Enteractinococcus fodinae: one gene and its partners. The protein of the gene in region 2 interacts with the protein of the main gene of each other region in a pairwise test. Links are inferred from orthologs where the notes say so. Each region holds a gene or a part of one and is shown on either strand. Other genes may lie near its edges.

Region 1 (6,896 bases), 1.3 Mb from region 2 along the record:
CCACCTGGATCGGGACCGCCCACATTCGCGAAGCGCTCGAGTTACGCGAAGCCGGCATCACCGCCCCTCTACTGGCCTGGTTGCACACCATCCGGACGCCCTTTCGAGCGGCCATTGAACACAACATCGATATCGGGGTCTCCGGCCCAGAAATCGAAATGGTCGCCGAAGCCGCACGCGCTGCTGACCTGCCAGCCCGCATTCATCTGAAAATCGACACCGGCCTGTCACGCAACGGTGCGGCCCCCGAACAGTGGGATGAGTTGTGCAAACGCGCCTCCGAACTCCAACAGACCGGCATCGTGCGCGTCGTGGGGGTCTTTACCCATTTCGCCACCGCCGATGACCCCGACGGGGAAGCCGCCGTGGATGAACAGCTCGCCGCCTACCACCAAGCCGTGGATACCGCCCGCAAACACGGACTGACCGTCGACGTCCGCCACGTTGCGAATTCACCGGCGCTGCTGTCGCGGCCTGATACGCACTTGGATATGGTGCGGGCCGGGGTCGCGATCTATGGGTTGAGCCCCTTTGCCGAACGCACCCCCGAGGATCTCGGGCTGCGCCAGGTGATGAGTTTTGGCACCACCGTGGCCAATAATAAGCCTGCTGATGAAGGCACCGGAGTGTCCTACGGCTACGCCTACCGCTGTCAGACTCCCACGCGGCTAGCACTGGTGCCGTGTGGCTATGCCGACGGGGTGCCGCGCATCGCCGAAGGAGCCCCCGTGTGGATTGACGGCAACTATTACCGCGTGGCCGGCCGTATTGCCATGGATCAGTTCGTCGTTGACCTCAATACCGACCGCGACGATGAACTTACCGCCCCCGTCGGGGCGCCCGTGGAACTGTTCGGCCCAAAGTCCGGGCTCACCTCCGATGCATGGGCCCTGGCTGCCGGCACGATCAACTACGAACTCGTCACGCGGATCGGTGCGCGCGTGCCACGCATCCACAAGCCTTGGATCTAACCATGCAACAACGTTATGAACTCGCCGACCTCGCCGATACCCAAGCACTTGCCACCCGGGTCGCCGCTCAGCTGCGCGCCGGCGATGTCATTATCCTCACCGGCGATCTGGGGGCCGGCAAAACCACCTTCACCCAGGCCATGGCGAAAGCCCTGGGGATCACCGCACCGATTACTTCGCCCACCTTTGTGTTAGCCCGTCACCACAACCATCCGGCGGATGGGCTCAATCTGGTCCACGTCGACGCGTACCGCATCACCGGCGCCGACGAGTTGGCCAGTCTCGATTTGGAAACGTGGCTGACCGACTCGGTGGTGGTCATCGAATGGGGACGCGGCACCGCCGAAGACCTGACCGACTCCTACCTTGATATCGAGCTGATCCGCCCCGGAGCTTCCACCGACGAATTGGTCACCGACTTTTCCGACGACGAGGTCGATGAATCCCGCAGCGCGATTCTGACCGGCTACGGACCGCGCTGGGAAGGACAACTATGAGTACCACGTATTTAGCCATGGACACCTCGGCGACTGCCTCGGCGGCAGTCTACCGCGACGGCCAAACCATTGCCCACCGGGCAACCGACTCGCACCGCAACCACTCGGAGGTCCTGGCCGGATTCATCACCGAGGTCCTGGCAGAAGCGGGCCTGGACCCCCACAACCCGCAAGCTCTCGATGGGATCTTCGTGGGTGTCGGACCGGGGCCGTTCACCGGACTACGAGCAGGCATTATTACCGCCCAAACCCTGGCGCACACCTGGCAGGTCCCGGTCTACGGGGTGCTCAGCCATGATGGGTTGGCCCACCGTGTGGCACCTGCAGCCTTCCGCATCGGGGCCGAAGAATTCATCGTGGCCACTGACGCCCGACGCAAAGAGGTCTACTGGGCCCACTACGACAACATTGGCGGTCAACCCCAGCGACTGCACGGACCTTTCGTGACCGACCCGCAAGACGTGACCAAACTGCCGGTCTACGGTGCCGGAGCTGGACTGTACCCCGAGGTCCTGCATGGCATGACCGGGTATACCGATGCGGTCCCAGACGCCGCCGATATCGCCGCGTTCGGCAGCCTTGCGCTGCGCCGCGGGAGCGAACTCTTACCCGTCGAACCACAATATTTACGTGGTCACGATGCCCAGATCCCCAAAAACCTGCGCCCATGACCATCCCCGAACCCCTCGTGCTGCCCACCGGCTACACGCAACGAGCCTGGACCGCCGCAGATGTGGCACCCGTGGCCGAGCTGGACGCGACAGTGTTTGGTCCCGACGCCTGGTCCCTGGACATCTTCACCGCCGAATACCAAGCCTCAGTACATAAGAACCCCGACCGGTTCTACCAGGTGATCACCCACCGAGGCGTTATCGTTGGTTTTGCGGGGCTGCTCTATGGGCCACCGTTTGCCGACATCACCACCATTGGCGTCCACCCGGACCACACCGGCAAAAAGCTCGGAGCCACATTACTGCTCTGGCTCATCCGCACCGCCCACGAGCTGGGAGCCGAGGACCTCTTATTAGAAGTTCGAGCAGATAACACCGTGGCCCAACAGCTTTATGCCGACAACGGATTCACCCACATCCACACGCGCCCCCGGTATTATCCTGGCGGTATCGACGCCTGGGTGATGCGCAAACGGCTGCGCGAACCCGGCCCATCCACAGCCACCGCGCTGTCCAGTAAGGAGTAACATGACAGGCCCCATCGTGGTAGGCATTGAAACCTCGTGCGACGAAACCGGTGTCGGCATTGTGTCCGGGACGAAACTCTTGGCCCATCAGGTCGCTTCCTCTATGGACGACCACGTGGCCTTCGGGGGTGTGATCCCAGAAATCGCAGCGCGTGCCCACGTCACGGAATTCCTGCCCGTCCTCAACGCTGCTCTCGACGAAGCGCAGCTCGACTTGGCTGATATTGATGCCATCGCTGTGACCGCCGGACCGGGTCTGGCCGGGGCACTGATGGTCGGTGTCGCCGGGGCCAAAGCGCTCGCGGTCGCCACCGGCAAACCCCTCTACGGCATCAATCACCTCATCGCGCATATCGGGGTGGGTTACCTCGATGATGTTGCCGCTGATCTGGGCAACAGCAGCCAACTTGGGGCGTTACTGGTATCCGGCGGGCACACCGAAATGCTCAAGATCAACTCCCTGACCTCCGACGTGGAATTACTTGGCAGTACCATTGATGATGCCGCCGGTGAAGCCTACGACAAGGTCGCGCGGCTCATCGGGGCAGGCTATCCGGGTGGTCCCGCCATCGACAAGATGGCCAAGGAAGGCGACCCGCAGGCCTTCCGTTTTCCGCGCGGGTTGAGCGCACCCAAAAACATGGGTACCCCAGAAACCCCTGGCAAAGACCGCTATAACTGGTCGTTTTCTGGTTTGAAAACCGCCGTCTCCCGGGCCGTGGAACAGTACCACCTGCGTGACCTGCCCGTCCCAGCCAATGACATTGCCGCTTCCTTCCAGGAAGCGGTGGCAGATGTGATTACCAAAAAGACTGTGCTGGCGGCCTCCGAGCACGGTATCGACCACATTCTGCTGGGCGGGGGAGTGGCTGCGAACTCTCGACTCCGGCAACTGCTGACCGAAAGAACCCACGCTGCAGGTATCGGCTTGACCATCCCGCCCTTGAACCTGTGCACCGATAACGGCGCGATGGTCGCAGCGCTTGGCGCTCAATTGGTGGCTGACGGAGTCTCCCCATCGGATTTGCAATTTTCTGCGGACCCAACGCAACACGTCGGCATTGTGAGTGTCTGACCTCAATCCGTGTCTGACGAGCTCTAAAGATTGCGGTAGGCGGTAGTGAACTGGTAGATCTCATACCGTACCCGTCAGCGGTGTGTCGAACACGCCCGGATGAAAGGTCCCTCGTATGTCGCCTACAACTGTTGCGCTGGCCATTTTATTACTGGGTGTCTTGGCACTGGTGGGCATCGCGGTGCGTGCCTACAGCAAAACCGCACAAAAACTCTTCCTCCCGGTCTCACTGATCGCAGGATTTATTGCCCTGATTGTCGGCCCGCAAGTTCTGGGTCGTTTGGGTGGTTGGCTCGGCTGGGACGGTCTCACCGAAGGCGGGCTTTTCGGGGCTGAGGTGATGTCCGTCTGGTCGGAAATCCCCGGCCTGCTGATCAGTGTGGTCTTCGCTGCCCTATTTCTTGGCAGCGCCATCCCTTCGCCCAAACGGGCAGTGACCTTGCTCGGGCCCCAATTATCTTTGGGCTTCACGTTTGCCTCCGGCCAATATGTCATCGGCATGCTGCTGGCCGTATTAATCCTCGTGCCGCTGTTTAATGTCAGCCCGATGTTCGGTGCTCTGATCGAGATCGGCTTCGAAGGCGGTCACGGTACGGCGGCCGGGATGGCACCGGTCATGACCGAGTTGGGCTTCGAAGAAGGCGGCGACCTCGCATTAGTGATGGCGACCGTTGGCATCCTATCCGGCGTGATTGTTGGCGTGATTGCGGTCAACTGGGCGGCCCGGCGAGGCCATTCAGAGACCCTGGATGTGAAATCGAATCAAGATCCTGAAATTGCCCAAGGCTTCTATCACCGGGACCAGCCTTCCGGCGGGGCGCAGACCGTTCGCTCAGAGTCGCTGGACACGTTGACGTTGCACATCGGTATCATTGCCGTGGCGATCATCATTGGTCAAGGAATCTTGTCTGGCTTGCAGGCTGTCGAGCAGTGGCTGTGGGCCGATAGCATCGAGATCTTCGCCTACGTCCCACTGTTTCCACTTGCCATGCTGGGCGGCGTAATCATTCAGTTAGTTGCGGATAAAACCGGCCTGGCCAACTTGATCGACCGCGGCACCATGGAGCGTATCCAAGGCCTGGCACTGGATACCCTGATCATCGCCGCTTTGGCCACGTTGTCCTTGGACGCTATCGCCAACAACATCGGCCCATTTGCCATCCTGGCGATTGCCGGTATTGCCTGGAACGTGTTTGTGTTGTTCTTCCTGGCTCCCCGCTTTATCCAAAGTTACTGGTTCGAACGCGGTATCGCCGACTTCGGTCAGTCCATGGGTGTCACCGCCACCGGGCTATTGTTGCTGCGCATGGCCGATCCCAAACAAGAAAGTCCCGCGTATGAAGCCTTTGGCTATAAACAGCTAGCGTTTGAGCCCTTCTTTGGTGGCGGGCTCGTGACGGCGGCATCGATACCCTTAATCGTGCAGCTTGGGCCCTACCCGCTGCTGATCGTGATGGCCGTGGTGCTGGTCGGGTCGATTCTCACCGGCTTGTTCTACTTCGGGAAACGCGACACCTTCGTCGTCAAGAGCATGCGGTAACGCTAGCGCCAGGTCCGTAATGACTGGCCGGTCTCGGCTGCTGAATCCAGCACCAGAGCGGCCAGTTTTTCCTGGCTTACCCGATGTCCAAACGTCGATTGCGTCTGTGCACGCTGACGGGCCGCAGACGTGTCCGACCGGATCATGTCTTCAACCCAACTCAGTTCGCGAGCGCACTTGAGTTCGGCTGCAATGGGCTCCAACCGGTTCAGGGTCTGGTCGAGATGTTGAGTTACCGGCAACTGGGTGCCCGCCGTATCGATAATGATGTCGGCTTCAAGTCCGTACCGGGCCGCGCGCCACTTATTTTCTTGCACGAACCACGGCGGCAAGATATCAATCTCTCTGACCGCGTCCGCGTCGCCTCCGACGGCCTCATGGACTAAGCACTGCGTGAGGGCTGTGATAGCTCCAACCTGTTGTAAGGTGGCCACTCCGTCACAGACCCGTTGTTCGACGGTGCCAAAGCGCGGAACCGGCCGAATATCCCATCGCACCTCTGTGACATCATCGACCACGCCCACGTTGAAGAGGTCTCCCACGACGTGTTCGTACTCCGACCACTGATGAAATTGGAAGGGCAGACCGGTGGTGGGCAGCTGTTGGAATATTAGGGTGCGCTGTGATGCGTAACCGGTGTCGTAGCCACCCCAGTAGGGGCTTGAGGCACTTAGGGCCAGCATATGTGGGTAATACTGAATGAGGTAGTTCACCGCGGGCATCGCTTTGGCGACATGATCCAACCCGATATGGGCATGCACACCGTAGATCAGCATCTGATAGGCCCAGTACTGCGTTTTATCGAGTAACTTTTGGTAGCGCTGACCCGACGAAATGCGTTCGTCTAACCCGAACGCAAAGGGGTGGGTCCCCTGGGAGAACAATGCCATATCGTCGGTATCGATCAGCTCCAAGATGTGGCGTCCGGCGGAGGCGAGTTGATCGAGGCCCTCGTCAACGGTGTTGCACACGCCGGTGACGAGTTCCAAGGTGTTGAGCATAAATTCGCCCACAATTTGATATGGCTCATCCGAGGGCAGTTTCAGTTGTGCCAAGATATCGTCACTGACGTTGCGTAACTCTCCGGTGTCGGCGTCGACAAGCCCCAGCTCCCATTCAATACCAATGCTGGACTGAGCTGATTTTGCAAAATCTAAACGCACCGTGAAGCCTCCTGTATATCTCCACTTCATCGTACCGGGCGGCAGTGTGGGAACGTAGCGTCTGCTGATCTGAGACTCCGGGACGTTTCCCCAGAAATTCCTGGGAGTCTGTTGGTACTTCTTCGACGCGCACAAAACTTAGCCGATAATGAACTTACCAACAGGCGCAACCGGACTTTGGCATGAAATCGGTACGAATTGCACAGGCCGACGGATAGATGGGTCCAGTTTCTGAGCTTTATTTAAAGTTTTTCTGGCCGCAAATGGCGGCTTTCTGCGGTTTACATCAGTAGTGTGATCTGGATAACGTCATTCCGCCTTGCGCTAATTCAGGAAGGCTCACTAAACTGATGCGAAGTTAGCTTAGGCTGACCTAACTGCCTAAGGGTGCTAACGTATTATCTTACTCTGTCATTTTTGGAGACTGTAACGTGAAAACAATTGGATTGACG
Region 2 (11,058 bases):
CCGCAAAAGCTTTCCACCAACCACCATGCGATGGCTAGTCCTATCCGGTATTAGACCCAGTTTCCCGGGCTTATCCCAGAGTTCAGGGCAGGTTCCTCACGTGATACTCACCCGTTCGCCACTCATCCACCCCCAGCAAGCTGGGAGCTTCAGCGTTCGACTTGCATGTGTTAAGCACGCCGCCAGCGTTCATCCTGAGCCAGGATCAAACTCTCCATACAAAACATATGAAAACATTCAATCAAACAGACCAGGCCGGAAACAGCCCAATCCCTGGCACTACCACAACCAACCACACGGAGGTACGATCAGCCATGGCATAACCATTCAAAAATAAATGGCATCAAACAAACTTGGCACACTATTGAGTTCTCAAACAACCACCACCACCCACCAACCACCCCACAACACGCAGAGCAGCCACCAAGCAGCAAACCAACGACCCACAACCAAACCGTCATGAACCACACCAAAACCGGCGCAAAACACAACACTAAACAACGTAGAAGACGAAGTCAAATCCGTCTAGCTGGAGTCTAAATTCAACGTTACCGGCAGATGAACTGCGCTGGGCAACAAAGAACCACTCTATCAGACAAGCTGAGTAGAATGTCAACTCCGCTCTAAGTCGTGTCGATCACAGTAGCGAAAAACGCTACGAGACCGTCACAAAGCACATGAACAGATTGTCACTGCCCACCGTACCCACTTAGTAACTACAAGATGAAATCGAAGTGATTTCTTACTTGGCATCAAGTCGAAACTTTATCGTATCACAAGTGCATTCGCGCTTGTCAAATCGACTTGAATCGTGGAATCGCTGTATAAATTTTTCTAAAAGAACTTCGGTGTCTCAGCGCTTCCCGTCTCCGGTCTGCCCTGGGCACGAGAGATAACTATACACACCTTAATTCGGAACGCAAAACCGGCTGCAAGCCTTTGAACATGGCATGTTTTGTTATGTGTTTCATTCTTTTTGTCGGTTATCAGTAAATATACCTGGAGTTCACCTCGGGCGTGTGAGGGAGGTCTCTCGATTTGGTGCAAATTGCGGGGCAAGTGCCAACCGACCGGATTAAACACCAACGCGGGTGCGCATTGGAATCAGCTCGCACCCGCGTGGTTTTTTGGTCTTGTTATTGCAACAGTGTTCGGTCCGATACTGCAGCGTCTTTGATCCTTGAAAATTGAGCTAAGAGATCCTCAACGCCCATCGCTTCCTTCTCGGCGCCGGACACATCAAGAATGATTCGTCCCTCGTGCATCATGATCAGGCGGTTTCCGACTTCTAGTGCTTGGCCCATGTTGTGGGTGACCATCAACGTCGTGAGTTCTTGCTCTTCGACCACTTTCTTGGTCAGGTGAGTAACCAATCGGGCACGTTCGGGATCGAGTGCGGCAGTATGCTCGTCGAGCAGCAAGATCTTTGGCTTGGAAAATGTAGCCATCAACAGCGATAGCGCCTGGCGTTGTCCACCAGATAGCAAGCCGACTTTTGCACTCAGGCGACGCTCGAGACCAAGTTCGAGAACTTCGAGTTCTTCAGCGAATCTTCTTCGCTTGGCCTTGGTAATTCCAAAAGCCAATCCGCGACGCATCCCCCGGCGTTCTGCTAAAGCCATGTTTTGTTCGATAGTTAGATCCGGTGCAGTGCCCGCCATTGGATCCTGAAAAACGCGTCCGACGTATTTGGCACGCTTGAAGTCTTTCATCCGAGTCACGTTTCGACCCGCAATCTCAACAGTTCCTGTATCAGGGTTAATCTTCCCAGCAATGGTGTTGAGCACCGTTGATTTTCCGGCACCGTTGGAACCGATGACCGTGACGAAGTCACCGTTGTCTAACTCGAGGTTCACATCGGCTAGGGCGATTCGTTCGTTGATCGAATTCGGGAAAAAGGTTTTATTGACGTTGTTAAGCCTTAACATTGGTGGCCTCCTTAAACGCTGGGTCCGCAGTGGTAGCGCCTGTAGTCTTCGGCCGCTTTCGGATTCGCCACTTGGGGATCAGGAGCGCAATGACCACAATAATTGCCGAGATGAGGCGCATATCGTTCGGGTTGAACCCAACGGCTAACGCTCCTTGCACTGCAGCACGGTAGATGATGGACCCGATGATTACCGCGGTGGTTGCGATCAAGACTTCCCGGTTCCGGGTGCCAAAGAAGAACTTACCGACAGCCGTGTTAGCAAAACCATGTACGAAACGGTTGTTGAAGAGCGCTTGACCCAGAATCACCGAAGCCAGGCCCACCAGAATCAGACCGATACCCATCGAAATATCAGCTGAACCCTGTTTCTGGGCGATAAATGCACCGGCCATGCCAACCAAACCGTTGGACACGGCCAGCCCCACGATCTTCATCGTGTCTGTGGAAACGCCCAAGGAGCGCACCATCTCTTCATTGTCCCCGGTTGCTTGCAGGCCGAGACCCATGTCGGTACCAAGGAACCAGTCCAGTACGAGTTTGACGACCAACACGATAATGGCCAGCACGAGGATCAGGGTCCATCCCGTGATGCCAGTGCCGCTAAACCAGGTGTACAGCGTGTCGTTGCCAAGAAGTGGGACGTTCGCGCGGTTGCCCATGATCCGCAGGTTGATGGAATACAGCGCAAGCATCGTCAGGATCCCGGCGAGCAAGGGATTGATGCCGCCTTTAGCGTGTAATAAGCCGGTGACAACGCCGGCTAGCGCTCCGGCAAGAAATGCAGCCCCTAATGCAAGCACAGGATCAAGATCGTAATTCACGATCAGAATCGCCGCCGTTGCCGCACCAGTGGTGAAAGACTGATCAACCGTTAGGTCTGGAAAATTCAAAATGCGGAAAGTCAGATACACGCCGAGGGCCATAATGGCGTATATGAGACCGAGTTCTAGTGTCACGGTCATAGCGGGACGGATTCACCTTTCGTGATGAGTGAGAACGGGCCCGGGCAGACGATCGCTGACCCAGGCCCGTTTGGTAAGTTGTTACCCGTGTGAGATCAGTGGCGATCTACTCGGTATCATCGCCTGTCTCGGCGTCATCTTCAGTGGCGGTTTCTTCTTCGGTAGCGGCGTCGTCGCCCTCTTCACCGACGATATTGGCTTCGTCAACCATATCCTGTGGGATTTCGACGCCCATCTGTTCAGCAGCGTCCAGGTTGAAGGTGTACTCCAGTGCGTCTGGATCAGCCAGGCTTGGTGGCGTATCCGCCAATTCAGCCTCACCGGTGATCAAAGACAACACCATCTCACCAGCTTGACGACCGTGTTCGTAGTAGTTCAGACCATACGTGCCGATGGTGCCGCGTTCTACGGAGTCGGATTCAGCAGCAAATACTGGAATCTGGTTATCGATGCCGTATGAAATAACGGTTTCCAAACCAGAGACCACAGTGTTGTCCGTGGGCACGTAGATCGCGTCAACGTTACTGAAGGACTCCACACCCTGGGCAACCTCGGAAGTGTTCGTCACCGCGACCTCTTGGATTTCAAACCCGAGCTCCTCGGCCGCGTCTTGGGCTGCCTCAACTTGGACCACCGAGTTCGATTCAGCCGACGAGTATGGAATACCGATGACTTCGACGTCTCCGACGACATCAAGGATCAACTGCAGTTGTTCGTCGACGGGGTTCATATCCGAAACGCCGGTGATGTTGTCTCCGGGTGTGTCCCAGTCTGGCACGAGGCCAGCATCGACCGGGTCAGTAACCGCGGAGAACACGACCGGGGTGTCTTCGATGGTGGTAGCAGCCGCAATGGCAACGGGGGTAGCGATCGGTACCACGGCGTCCAGGTCACCGTCGCCAGCAAATCCACCGACTACGTTGTTCATGGTGGCTTGGTCCGCCTGAGCGTTTTGCTCTTCGACCTCTATGTCGTGGTCAGATTCTTCGAGGACATCTTTGATGCCTTGGGCGGTGGCATCCAATGATGGGTGCGAAACATATTGGGCGATGCCAACTTTGTAGCTTTCGCCTTCTGCTTCACCGCCGCCTCCGCCGTTGCCACCGTCATCTCCGCCACAGGCGGTGAGCAGCAGGCCCAGGGTCGCCGAGGTCGCGACTGTTTTTAGCAGGGTAGTTCGCTTCATGTGTTACTCCAACTCTTGACTGATGTGAGCGATAGATTGTGTCCCACGTTACAAACGTGAGCTTAGTCAATCTTATGCCGAAGTCGCGCAATTTCGTAGAGGGTAATTCCAGCGGCCAGGGATGCGTTCAAAGATTCCAGCTGCGAAGAGATCGGAATCGATACGATTTGGTCTACTGTCTCGCTGATCAGGCGCGATAGTCCGGCCCCCTCAGCGCCGACGACGACACACAGCGGCTCGGTCGCCAGCGGCAAACCGGGCAGTGATTGGTCACCGTCACCGTCCAAACCGATCGTGAAGATTCCGGCTTTTTTATATTCGGTCAGCGCGTTGTTGAGGTTGGTGACTTGTCCGACCGGGACTCGAGCGGCTGCACCCGCGGAGGTTTTCCAGACGGTGGCGTTTACTCCGACGGCACGTCGCGTTGGGATAACTACCGCATCAGCACTGAAGGCGGCTGCCGAACGGAGGATTGCACCTAAATTATGTGGGTCCGTGATGGAATCCAGAGCCACCACCAAGGGCGGATATTTCCGGTAGCCTTTTTCCCAATCAGCCATTAACTCGGTGACGAGGTCGATGCCGTTTTCGTATTCGTACGGGGGCACCTGCAGGGCGATCCCCTGGTGCCGGGCATTATCAGTCAAACGCGCCAACTGAACTTCGGACGCTTCAATGACCGGAATGCCGCGGTCGGCTGCCATCCGAACCGAGTTACGGATCCGATCGTCCATTTCGACCCCGGCAGCGACGTAGAGCGTGGTGGCCGGGACTTCTGCCTCAAGTGCTTCTACCACCGGGTTCCGGCCAGCGACCGCATCGGCAGTCCGGTCTGATTTGCGCTGTTTTTGCGCCGGGGGGCGATAGTTCTTGTGCCAGGTCCGCTCGGAAGCCTTAGGGGTTGGCCCCTTGCCTGAGAGTTTTCGACGGCCTTGACCGCCAGAACCTTTCGATGGGCCCTTCTTTCGTGAAGAGCCGCCGTGACGAGTACTCATATGCTCGTCCTTTCTATAGTGAAATCTAGTAGTTTTACTCGGTGATCGACCAGGTCGCGCCGTCGGGACCATCTTCAACGATGATGCCTGCCGCAGCCAGCTGGTCACGAATGGCATCGGCTGTTGCCCAATCGCGATCCTTACGTGCTTGAGCACGCGCCGCTATTTGGGCTTCGACAAGCTCTTCCAGCGCCCGATACGTTGCGGTGTCTGTGCTGCTGAGGGATTCGTCTGCCGAGTTGAGCCCCAGGATCTCGACCATGGTGTTGACTTGGCTCAGGTATTGCCGGACATTTTCAGTATCTTGTGCATCCAGCGCCGAGTTCCCAGCGCGCACCGTGGCATGGAGCACGGCGAGAGCTTCGGGCACGTTCAGATCATCTTCCATCGCGGTGACAAAAGCCTCTGGTGCCTCTGCTCTATCGTCCGGTTCGGCAACGAGCTTGGCGGCCCGAGCTTGGAACGCTTCAATGCGCTCCAGGGCACTTTGGGCTTCTTTGAGCGCTGCCGGATGATAATCAAGTTGGGACCGGTAGTGCGCTTGGCCCAGGAAATACCGCACCGCACCGGGCCGGGCCATGGTCAACATTTGCTCTGGAGAGACCGTGTTGCCAACCGATTTCGACATTTTTTCGCCTTCGGATGTCACCAGTCCGTTATGCATCCAAAAGTTTGCGAATTTATCTCCGGCCGCAGCGGATTGAGCCAATTCATTTTCATGGTGCGGGAATCGTAGATCGAGTCCCCCGCCATGAATATCAAAATGACGTCCCAGGTATTTGGTTGCCATAGCGGAACACTCTATGTGCCAGCCTGGCCGGCCCTCGCCCCACGGCGCTGTCCAGGACGCTCCGGCAGGATCGGTCGGTTGTTTGGCTTTCCACAGGGCAAAATCTCGCGGATCTTTCTTGCCGCGCACTGGAGCATCTTCAGCATCTTGCATATTGTCTGCTGATTGATGGGTCAATGCGCCATAGTCCGGCCAGGAGGTCACATCAAAATAGACATCTGCAGACCCATCAAGTGCTTGATATGCGTGGCCGGTGTCGAGCAATCGCTGAATGAGCTCGATCATTTCAGGGATATGCCCGGTAGCACGGGGTTCGTATGTGGGACGACGCACCCCGAGTGCAGCGTAAGCCTGTGCAAATGCATTTTCGAAGCGGTAGGCAAGCGCCCACCACTGCTCTCGAGCCGGGTAGTCCTCGGTAGCAGTAAAGTCCGGCGCGAACGACTCGGCAGAGCGAGACAAGATTTTATCGTCGACGTCGGTCACATTACGCACCAGTGTCACTTTGTGCCCGGCGTATCCTAACCAGCGAACGAGGATATCGAAGACCACGGCCGAACGGATATGACCCACGTGCGGCCTACCTTGTACCGTTGCGCCACAGTAATAAATGGCGACCTCGCCGTCGTTGATTGGCTGAAAGTCCCGGATGGCCCCGGCGGCAGTATCATAAAATCGTTGTCCCACGCTGCCTGATTTTAGCCCAGTGGGCTGACTTCGAGGTAATCTGTCCCACCCGAACGGGCGTGGTCAGTCCTACTCCCGGTCGAGACCCAGTTCGAATGCGAGATATGTTGTCGTAAAGTAGTCGCTATTTCTTCAAATACGATAACCTCGTGATTGAAGCTTCTTGCATCGACCGTGCGTATGCGCCCGCTGCAAGGTATACATCACCTCTAGCGCACCTTATTTTTACGAGGAGAACCATCGTGAAGGTCAACACAACTCGCCGGAACGCATTTGCCGGCTTGGCATTGGCTGCCATCTTGGGCACCACCGGTTGCTCTTATATCAACCCACAGGCAACGACGTTCGAGTATGCACCCTCCGACGGAACGCAAACCACCGTGTATGCGGACGAGGAAACTTACCTCGGCGGTTTTGTCGAATTCGTAAATATCGGTGTCGTCACTCCAGACGCAAATGAGCCCGGTCGCGTATTTGGCACCATCCACAACAAGTCGGACAGCAGCGAAGATGTGGAACTGGAGATTAACAACAATACGCTCGAGTTCAGCCTGGATGCCGGCGAAGCACTGATGCTCGAAGAAGAAGACCTCGTCCTGGATACGGTCGGTACCGAGCCGGGCGGATTGGCCCCTGCCACCGCCAGCGCTTTCGGGAACTCCGTAGAGTTCACCGCGGCGGTTCTGCCACCGCGCTTGGAGCAGTACCGTGAGTTCTACCCCGGCGATGTTGACGTAGAAGAGCAGCGGGAACATCTCTACGACTTCCAGGGTCAGTACCACCGCGATGAGTAAACGCTAGGTTTTAAAGCACTGAGGGCCGGTCCATTTGGACCGGCCCTCAGTGCTTTAACCCGTTTTACGAGTTTTCGAATTTATAGCCCAGCCCACGCACTGTCATCAAATAACGCGGTGACGATGGGTCAGGTTCGATCTTGGAACGCAGCCGTTTAATATGAACGTCCAAGGTCTTCGTATCGCCCACATAGCCTGGACCCCATACTCGGTCGATGAGCTGACCGCGGGTCATGACTCGCCCAGCGTTGCGCAACAACATCTCGAGCAAGTCGAATTCTTTGAGCGGCATCGTGACTTCTCTGCCTTCTACAGAGACCACATGTCGTTCCACATCCATCCGGACCGGACCGGCCGCCACAGTGTCAGGAATCAGTTCCTCTGATTCAGCATTACGGCGCATGACCGCCCGTATACGGGCGATGAGCTCGCGGGCAGAATACGGCTTCGTGACATAGTCATCGGCCCCAAGTTCTAAGCCGACAACTTTATCGACCTCTCCGTCCTTAGCGGTCAGCATGATGACCGGAACTTGCGACTCTTGCCGAATCTGCCGGATCACATCGGTCCCGGGCTGGCCGGGGAGCATCAGATCCAACAGCACTAGATCAGCGCCGTTGCGGTCGAATTCTTCTACGGCTTCAAGGCCGTCTTCAACGACGGTGACCTCATACCCTTCCCGTTGTAGCAAGTACGACAGCGGGTCGGAGATCGAAGGTTCGTCTTCAACGACGAGAATCCGAGTCATCAGTGTTTTCCTTTCCCTTCACCAGGGTTGTGTGAATGTGAGGTGTGGCCCACGGTTTTCATATCCAGTTCCGTTCCTTCAGTGGCGGCTTCGTGTGCTTCGGGGTCTAGAGCTGGCAGTCGAATGAGGAAGGTTGACCCCTCGTCAACGACCGATTCCACCATGACTTCCCCGCCGTGATTGGAGACGGTATGTTTGACGATGCTCAGCCCGAGCCCGGTGCCACCGGTGGCACGGGAGCGGGCCGAATCGACGCGATAAAATCTTTCAAAAATCCGTTCCCGGTCTTCTTCAGCGATACCGGCACCCTGGTCACTGACTGCAATATGGACGACATCGTCGTGTTTGGTGACTTCTACCCACACGGTGGAACCGTCGGGAGAGTACGTCACAGCATTGTCAATGAGGTTGCGGATAGCCGCCATGAGCTGATCGTAGTCACCATAAACGGACAGCGGCTCGGGGGTACGGCTGTGAATAGTCACGTCGCGGGCCGCAGCTTCGGTCCGAACCCGGTCAATGGCCTCCGACACGAGCTTGGTGATATCGAGTGGCCTGGCCGTTTCAACAATGTCACGACCTTGCAGCCGTGAAAGTGAAATGACGTCTTGGACCAGCGCACTGAGTCGGACCGATTCAATGGACAGCCGATTGGCGAAGTGGCGTACAGCCGCGGGGTCGTCGGCGGCGTCTTCAATGGCTTCAGCAAGCAGGCTCATTGCCCCCACCGGGGTTTTGAGCTCGTGCGAGACGTTTGCGACGAAGTCATGGCGGATGGCTTCGGTACGGTGTTGTTGTGACCGGTCTTCGGCCATAATGACGATGTACTGATCGCCAATCGAGGTGGCACGCAAGTGGACTATCCATTGGCCCTGGGTGGGCGATACGGCCGGAATCTCGAAACGGTAGTCATACAGCTGGCCGGCGGTTCGAACCCGGGAGGTCAGTTCCGCTAACTGTTTATGCCCCAGCTGATTCCCCCGGACCAGACCGAATGCATATGCCGAAGGATTAGCTCGCACCACGGTGTCTGCGACATCAACAATCACATAGGCTTGGCCAACCACCGCGAGCACATCCAAGGCGCCTTCCGGGATGGACTGCTCATGATCTGCCAGGCGTTCGATCCTTGAGCGCGACGAAATACGGAAGGCAACCATTGCGCCGACCGTGACGATCACACCGGCTAGTCCAAACAAGACTGCCACTGAAACTAGACTCTCCACAGTTGTAACAGTACCCATACTTTGGCCAACGCGTTGGCCGATTTTCATCATTTGGGTCCCAATACACTGATTTGTCTGGCAGAATTCACTCCTCGTTTACTTTGCTCCGAAACAGTAGACAGCGTTGGCCGAGTATATTGGCCTGCAACCAATCACCGTATCTACGAGGACACATCACATGCGCAAACTCTTTATGGCCGAGATGGAGGCCGTCGGCGACGATCTCGTCGAGATGGCCACCTTAGTGAATCGGGCTATGAAGCAAGCACGGGTCGCACTGGAGAGCCGGGACACCGGACTGGCTGAGACCGTCATCCTTCAGGACGCTCGCATCGACTACCTCCAAAACACCCTCGATGAACGCACCATTGAATTGCTGTTGTTGCAAAACCCGGTAGCCACCGACCTTCGCCTGTTGATTGCTGCGTTGCGCGTCTCGTCCTCTATGGAGCGCATGGGTGATTTAGCTCGCCACGTGGCAGCACTGGTGCGGCTGCGCTACCCAAATTCCGTCATTCCGGATGAGAGTCGCGCAGAAGTCGAAGAAATGGCGGAGCTGACGGTTTCGGTTGGTGAGCATCTGCAGCGCCTGATGACCAGCTATGACCTGGTTGAAGGACGCGAGATCGTCAAGCTGAACAACGACATTGATATATTGCACTCGCAGATTATGCAAAACGTCACCGAGGGCTCCTGGAACCTTTCTGGTCCACAAGCCCAAGATTTAACGCTCTTGGTCATGCGGTTAGAACGTTTCGGCGATCATGGGGTCTCCATCAGCCGCAAGATTGCCTATCTGGTGACGGGTGAATGGGAGCCTCCCGCCATGCCCTAGTGAGCCCTCGCGGTTATGAGACAAAGCGTTTCCACCAGGCCGTTTGCCATGCGGCAGTGTCGGGATGGGAGACAAGATGTGTTTCTCCGCTGGCACCACTGATAGTGGTGACGGGAGAAATGCCGTGCAGCGTATTGGTACACCACACCGGGTACTCTCCGGAGAGCATCTCGTGGATGGTCACCGGCCGGGTAGTCACCGAAAGACCCAGTGACTTTGCGTGGTGAGCGATACGATGCGCTGAAATCGAAGCTAACTGTTGAGTCGCCTGGCACAGCACCAAGTCTTGGGGTGTGCGCCAAATCAGCAGTGCACCGGTGGTTGTTTCGATGACGTTGGTGCCGTCATGTAACACGATATCGTCGGTGGAGGCTTCGGCCACCAGCCCGCGCATCAGGTCAATATCTGGTCCTTTGACCGTAGGCCTGATGCGCGGGTCGGTGTAATCCGGGACATTCAGCGTTGTGCTGGTTCGGATCTCGGGTGCGCGCCGCACCAGTAAGACCACCCGATAGCCGCCTTGATGGGCCTCGACGCTTATCCGGGGGAAGAAATCTGTGCCAGGGTACCGCCTTGCGAGGTCTTGAAGTTGCCCTGCAAGGGCCTGTTCGAATGCGGTCACGTCAAGGTTGGGAAGCGTCCCGATGCTCCGATGTTGGGTGGCCATGCCGACCATAAATCGCGCCAGGTGCTCTTCCAGACCCCATGTCGTCCCGTTGCAGACCCGCCAGGAGTCAGCAACCAAGAGCGTTGCAGCGGTGCCAGGTTGGATGGGGGTGAACTCCGGATGGTGCCATGCAAATGCCAGCGGCAATGTTTCGTTCATGATCCCTCCGCAAGGATGTCGAGCAGCGCTTGGGCCTTTAACCGCTTTTCCTGTTCTTCTTCGACCGGTTGTGAAGCCA
Region 3 (2,999 bases), 1.3 Mb from region 2 along the record:
GCCCGAGATCCTCGGGGGTGCGTTCGGCAAAGGGGCTCAACCCATAGATCGCGACCCCGGCCCGCACCATATCCAAGTGCGTATCAGGCCGCGACAGCAGCGCCGGTGAATTCGCAACGTGGCGGACGTCGACGGTCAGTCCGTGTTTGCGGGCGGTATCCACGGCTTGGTGGTAGGCGGCGAGCTGTTCATCCACGGCGGCTTCCCCGTCGGGGTCATCGGCGGTGGCGAAATGGGTAAAGACCCCCACGACGCGCACGATGCCGGTCTGTTGGAGTTCGGAGGCGCGTTTGCACAACTCATCCCACTGTTCGGGGGCCGCACCGTTGCGTGACAGGCCGGTGTCGATTTTCAGATGAATGCGGGCTGGCAGGTCAGCAGCGCGTGCGGCTTCGGCGACCATTTCGATTTCTGGGCCGGAGACCCCGATATCGATGTTGTGTTCAATGGCCGCTCGAAAGGGCGTCCGGATGGTGTGCAACCAGGCCAGTAGAGGGGCGGTGATGCCGGCTTCGCGTAACTCGAGCGCTTCGCGAATGTGGGCGGTCCCGATCCAGGTGGCCCCGGCAGCCACAGCGGTTTTGGCGACTTCGACCGCGCCGTGGCCGTAACCGTCGGCTTTGACCACAGCCATCACCTGGGCGGGTTTGACCCAGCGGGCGATGGTTTCGACGTTGTGTGCGAGCGCTGCGTGATCAATTGTCACCCAACGCTCTGGTTCTGCGGTCCAGGAGGTAGCCATAATGGTCTATTATTCCAGACCGAACTGCTTTGCTTGGCGAATGTAGTCAGCCAAGCTCGAGACGACAACCCCGCCGTCGGCTGCTGCTAGCTGGCCGGCCATCGAATGCAACCGGACTCCGGCGACCATGAGGCCAAACACTCGATCCGAGATCGCGGGGTCGTCGGGGTCTACGGTGGACAATCCGGCGCCCAGGATCCCGGCGAGCGTGTCGCCGGTGCCGGCGGTGGCAAGTTCAGCGGTGTAGGGCGGGTGCAGGCTGCGCTGGCCGGTGGGACCAAAGATGTAGGTGGTTGCGGATTTCAGCACCACCCACACCCCAAACCGTTGGGCGAAGGTTTCGGCTTGAGCTGCCACGTCTTGGTCGGTCAGATCGGGGGCGAGCCGCTGGGTCAGGCGCCGCATTTCCCCCACGTGTGGTGTCAAGACCAATGCGGCATAGTGAGCCTCGAAATGCTGGGCCGCTAAGACATCCAGACCCGAAGCGTCGACGAGCACCGGTAAGTCGTGTTGGGCGCCGGTTTCCAACGCTGCGGTAGCGGAGTGTTGGCCGCGCACCGTAGTGCCAAGACCAGGGCCGATCACGAGTGCGGTGGCTTTGGGCGTGATATTGTCTTCGACCACTACTTGTGGGGTGGCGGCTATGACGTGGTCGGCGACGATTTTGCCCCGCGGTGGTTCAGCGACCAAACTCAGATAGCCCACGCCGGTAGCGGTGGCAGCCTGAGTCACCAGGACTGCGGCCCCGGGGTATTCCGGTGAGCCTGCCACGACACTGAGCACCCCTCGGGAATATTTGTGCGCATCCCACCGTGGGCCACCGTAGTAGCGGGCCACATCGGTGTGCTCGGCAACCCACCACGGGGCTTCAATCGATGCTAATTCTGGTCCGATGCCAATATCAATGACGTGAATCCGGCCGGCATGGTGTGCGCCAGCTCCGACAAGGAGCCCGACTTTGGGCCCGCCAAAGGTCACGGTCACATCGGCTTGCAGACTCGCACCCGGGATGTCCCCGGTGTCAGCATGCACCCCCGAGGGGATGTCACACGCGATGATGCCTGCGGTAGCAGGAATGTGCAGGTTGCGGTCTGCCAAATAGGTCGGCATATCGAAGCTACCACTGAAGCCGGTACCAAACACCCCGTCAAGAACTACATCGGCTGCGTGGTCAATGCGGGTCGTGAAGCGGCCGCCCGCTGTGCGAAACGCTGTCCGGGCGGCGGGGTGGAGCTGGTCTGGGTCAGCGGTGATCGGCACGGCTTCGATGTGCACGCCTCGGGACGCGAGAAAACTTAAGGCCCACAGGGTGTCGCCCCCGTTATTGCCTTTACCCACCAGACCTATGACGCGGCTGCCATAAATCCGCCCCCGGTGTCGTAGAAAATCCAGGGTGTGCTGCGCCAGTCCCCAGGCCGCGGTGCGCATCAGGGTGGGTCCTTCACCGGCTGCCAGCCGTGGCTGTTCAGCCTCACGGATGTGGGTCCCGGTATAGCAGCGGTACATTAGCCCTCAGCAACGACCATAGCGGTTGCCCATCCCCCGTCGTGCGAGAGGGACAAGTGCCACCGACGGACCCCTTTGGCCGCGGCAATATCGGCCACGGTACCGGTCACGACGACATATGGGACACCGGAGGCTTCCCGGCCGATCTGGCAGTGCTGCCAGTTCATCCCAGCGGGTGCCGAAAGTGCTTTGGCGACGGCTTCTTTTGCTGCGAATCGTGCGGCCAGGGACTGGAGACTCAGGTGCCGTTCTGCGGGGGTAAATAAGCGTTCACGCAGTTTTGGGGTGCGCTCCAACTGCCGCTCGAAGCGCGCTATGTCAACCATGTCCACACCAATGCCGATGATCATAATTCGTAGTCTACCTTTTCTTGATGAGGGGTTTGTGATGTGTGGATTCGTAACTTCGGGTTCTGTCGCATCCACCGCAGCGCATCAAAGGTCAAGATGATCACCGCAATCCACACCAGAATAAAGCCGATCCAGCGGCCCGTTGACATCGCCTCGTTAAAGACGAAATACCCTAAAATGAACTGTGCAATGGGTGCGATGTACTGAAACATGCCCACCGTCGATAACGGTAACCGTGCTGCCGCACCGGCAAATAATAATAAGGGCACGACCGTGACGATCCCCACGACCGGCAGGGTCGCCGATTGGACGGTATCGAAGGTCTCAAACACACCTATCCCACCGGCTGTCCCGACCAGCCCCATGGAGGCGACCACCAACCAGATCCCGGAGGGAATGCT

Evidence for each region.
Region 1: the proteins of rlmB (region 2) and tsaE interact in binary tests that used the Escherichia coli proteins (3 or more experiments, as listed by UniProt). The link is inferred for Enteractinococcus fodinae from one-to-one orthologs.
Region 3: the proteins of rlmB (region 2) and J2S62_RS03805 interact in binary tests that used the Escherichia coli proteins (3 or more experiments, as listed by UniProt). The link is inferred for Enteractinococcus fodinae from one-to-one orthologs.

The regions. Positions count from the first base shown.
Region 1 is NZ_JAVDYJ010000001.1:799,590-806,485, forward strand. Bases 1-2,720 are described here. They hold tsaE (tRNA (adenosine(37)-N6)-threonylcarbamoyltransferase complex ATPase subunit type 1 TsaE), read left to right. Parts: upstream 1-973; coding sequence 974-1,468; downstream 1,469-2,720. Other genes in these bases: alr (alanine racemase), read left to right, coding at 1-971; tsaB (tRNA (adenosine(37)-N6)-threonylcarbamoyltransferase complex dimerization subunit type 1 TsaB), read left to right, coding at 1,465-2,139; J2S62_RS03825 (GNAT family N-acetyltransferase), read left to right, coding at 2,136-2,666; tsaD (tRNA (adenosine(37)-N6)-threonylcarbamoyltransferase complex transferase subunit TsaD), read left to right, coding at 2,668-2,720. Outside these bases: more of tsaD, read left to right, coding at 2,721-3,741; J2S62_RS03835 (sodium/glutamate symporter), read left to right, coding at 3,857-5,281; J2S62_RS03840 (glutamate--cysteine ligase), read right to left, coding at 5,284-6,444; J2S62_RS03845 (siderophore ABC transporter substrate-binding protein), read left to right, coding at 6,876-6,896. UniProt on the Escherichia coli protein: Required for the formation of a threonylcarbamoyl group on adenosine at position 37 (t(6)A37) in tRNAs that read codons beginning with adenine.
Region 2 is NZ_JAVDYJ010000001.1:2,118,298-2,129,355, forward strand. Bases 3,108-5,959 are described here. They hold rlmB (23S rRNA (guanosine(2251)-2'-O)-methyltransferase RlmB), read right to left. Parts: upstream 5,074-5,959; coding sequence 4,141-5,073; downstream 3,108-4,140. Other genes in these bases: J2S62_RS09870 (ABC transporter substrate-binding protein), read right to left, coding at 3,108-4,078; cysS (cysteine--tRNA ligase), read right to left, coding at 5,108-5,959. Also shown: J2S62_RS09860 (ABC transporter ATP-binding protein), read right to left, coding at 1,137-1,928; J2S62_RS09865 (ABC transporter permease), read right to left, coding at 1,915-2,892; more of J2S62_RS09870, read right to left, coding at 2,999-3,107; more of cysS, read right to left, coding at 5,960-6,550; J2S62_RS09885 (hypothetical protein), read left to right, coding at 6,793-7,344; J2S62_RS09890 (response regulator transcription factor), read right to left, coding at 7,409-8,092; J2S62_RS09895 (sensor histidine kinase), read right to left, coding at 8,092-9,300; phosphate signaling complex protein PhoU, read left to right, coding at 9,497-10,153; J2S62_RS09905 (aminotransferase class IV), read right to left, coding at 10,167-10,979; J2S62_RS09910 (chorismate-binding protein), read right to left, coding at 10,976-11,058. UniProt on the Escherichia coli protein: Specifically methylates the ribose of guanosine 2251 in 23S rRNA.
Region 3 is NZ_JAVDYJ010000001.1:797,152-800,150, reverse strand. It holds J2S62_RS03805 (bifunctional ADP-dependent NAD(P)H-hydrate dehydratase/NAD(P)H-hydrate epimerase), read right to left. Parts: upstream 2,249-2,999; coding sequence 752-2,248; downstream 1-751. Other genes in the region: rarD (EamA family transporter RarD), read right to left, coding at 2,595-2,999; J2S62_RS03800 (holo-ACP synthase), read right to left, coding at 2,248-2,598; alr (alanine racemase), read right to left, coding at 1-742. UniProt on the Escherichia coli protein: Bifunctional enzyme that catalyzes the epimerization of the S- and R-forms of NAD(P)HX and the dehydration of the S-form of NAD(P)HX at the expense of ADP, which is converted to AMP.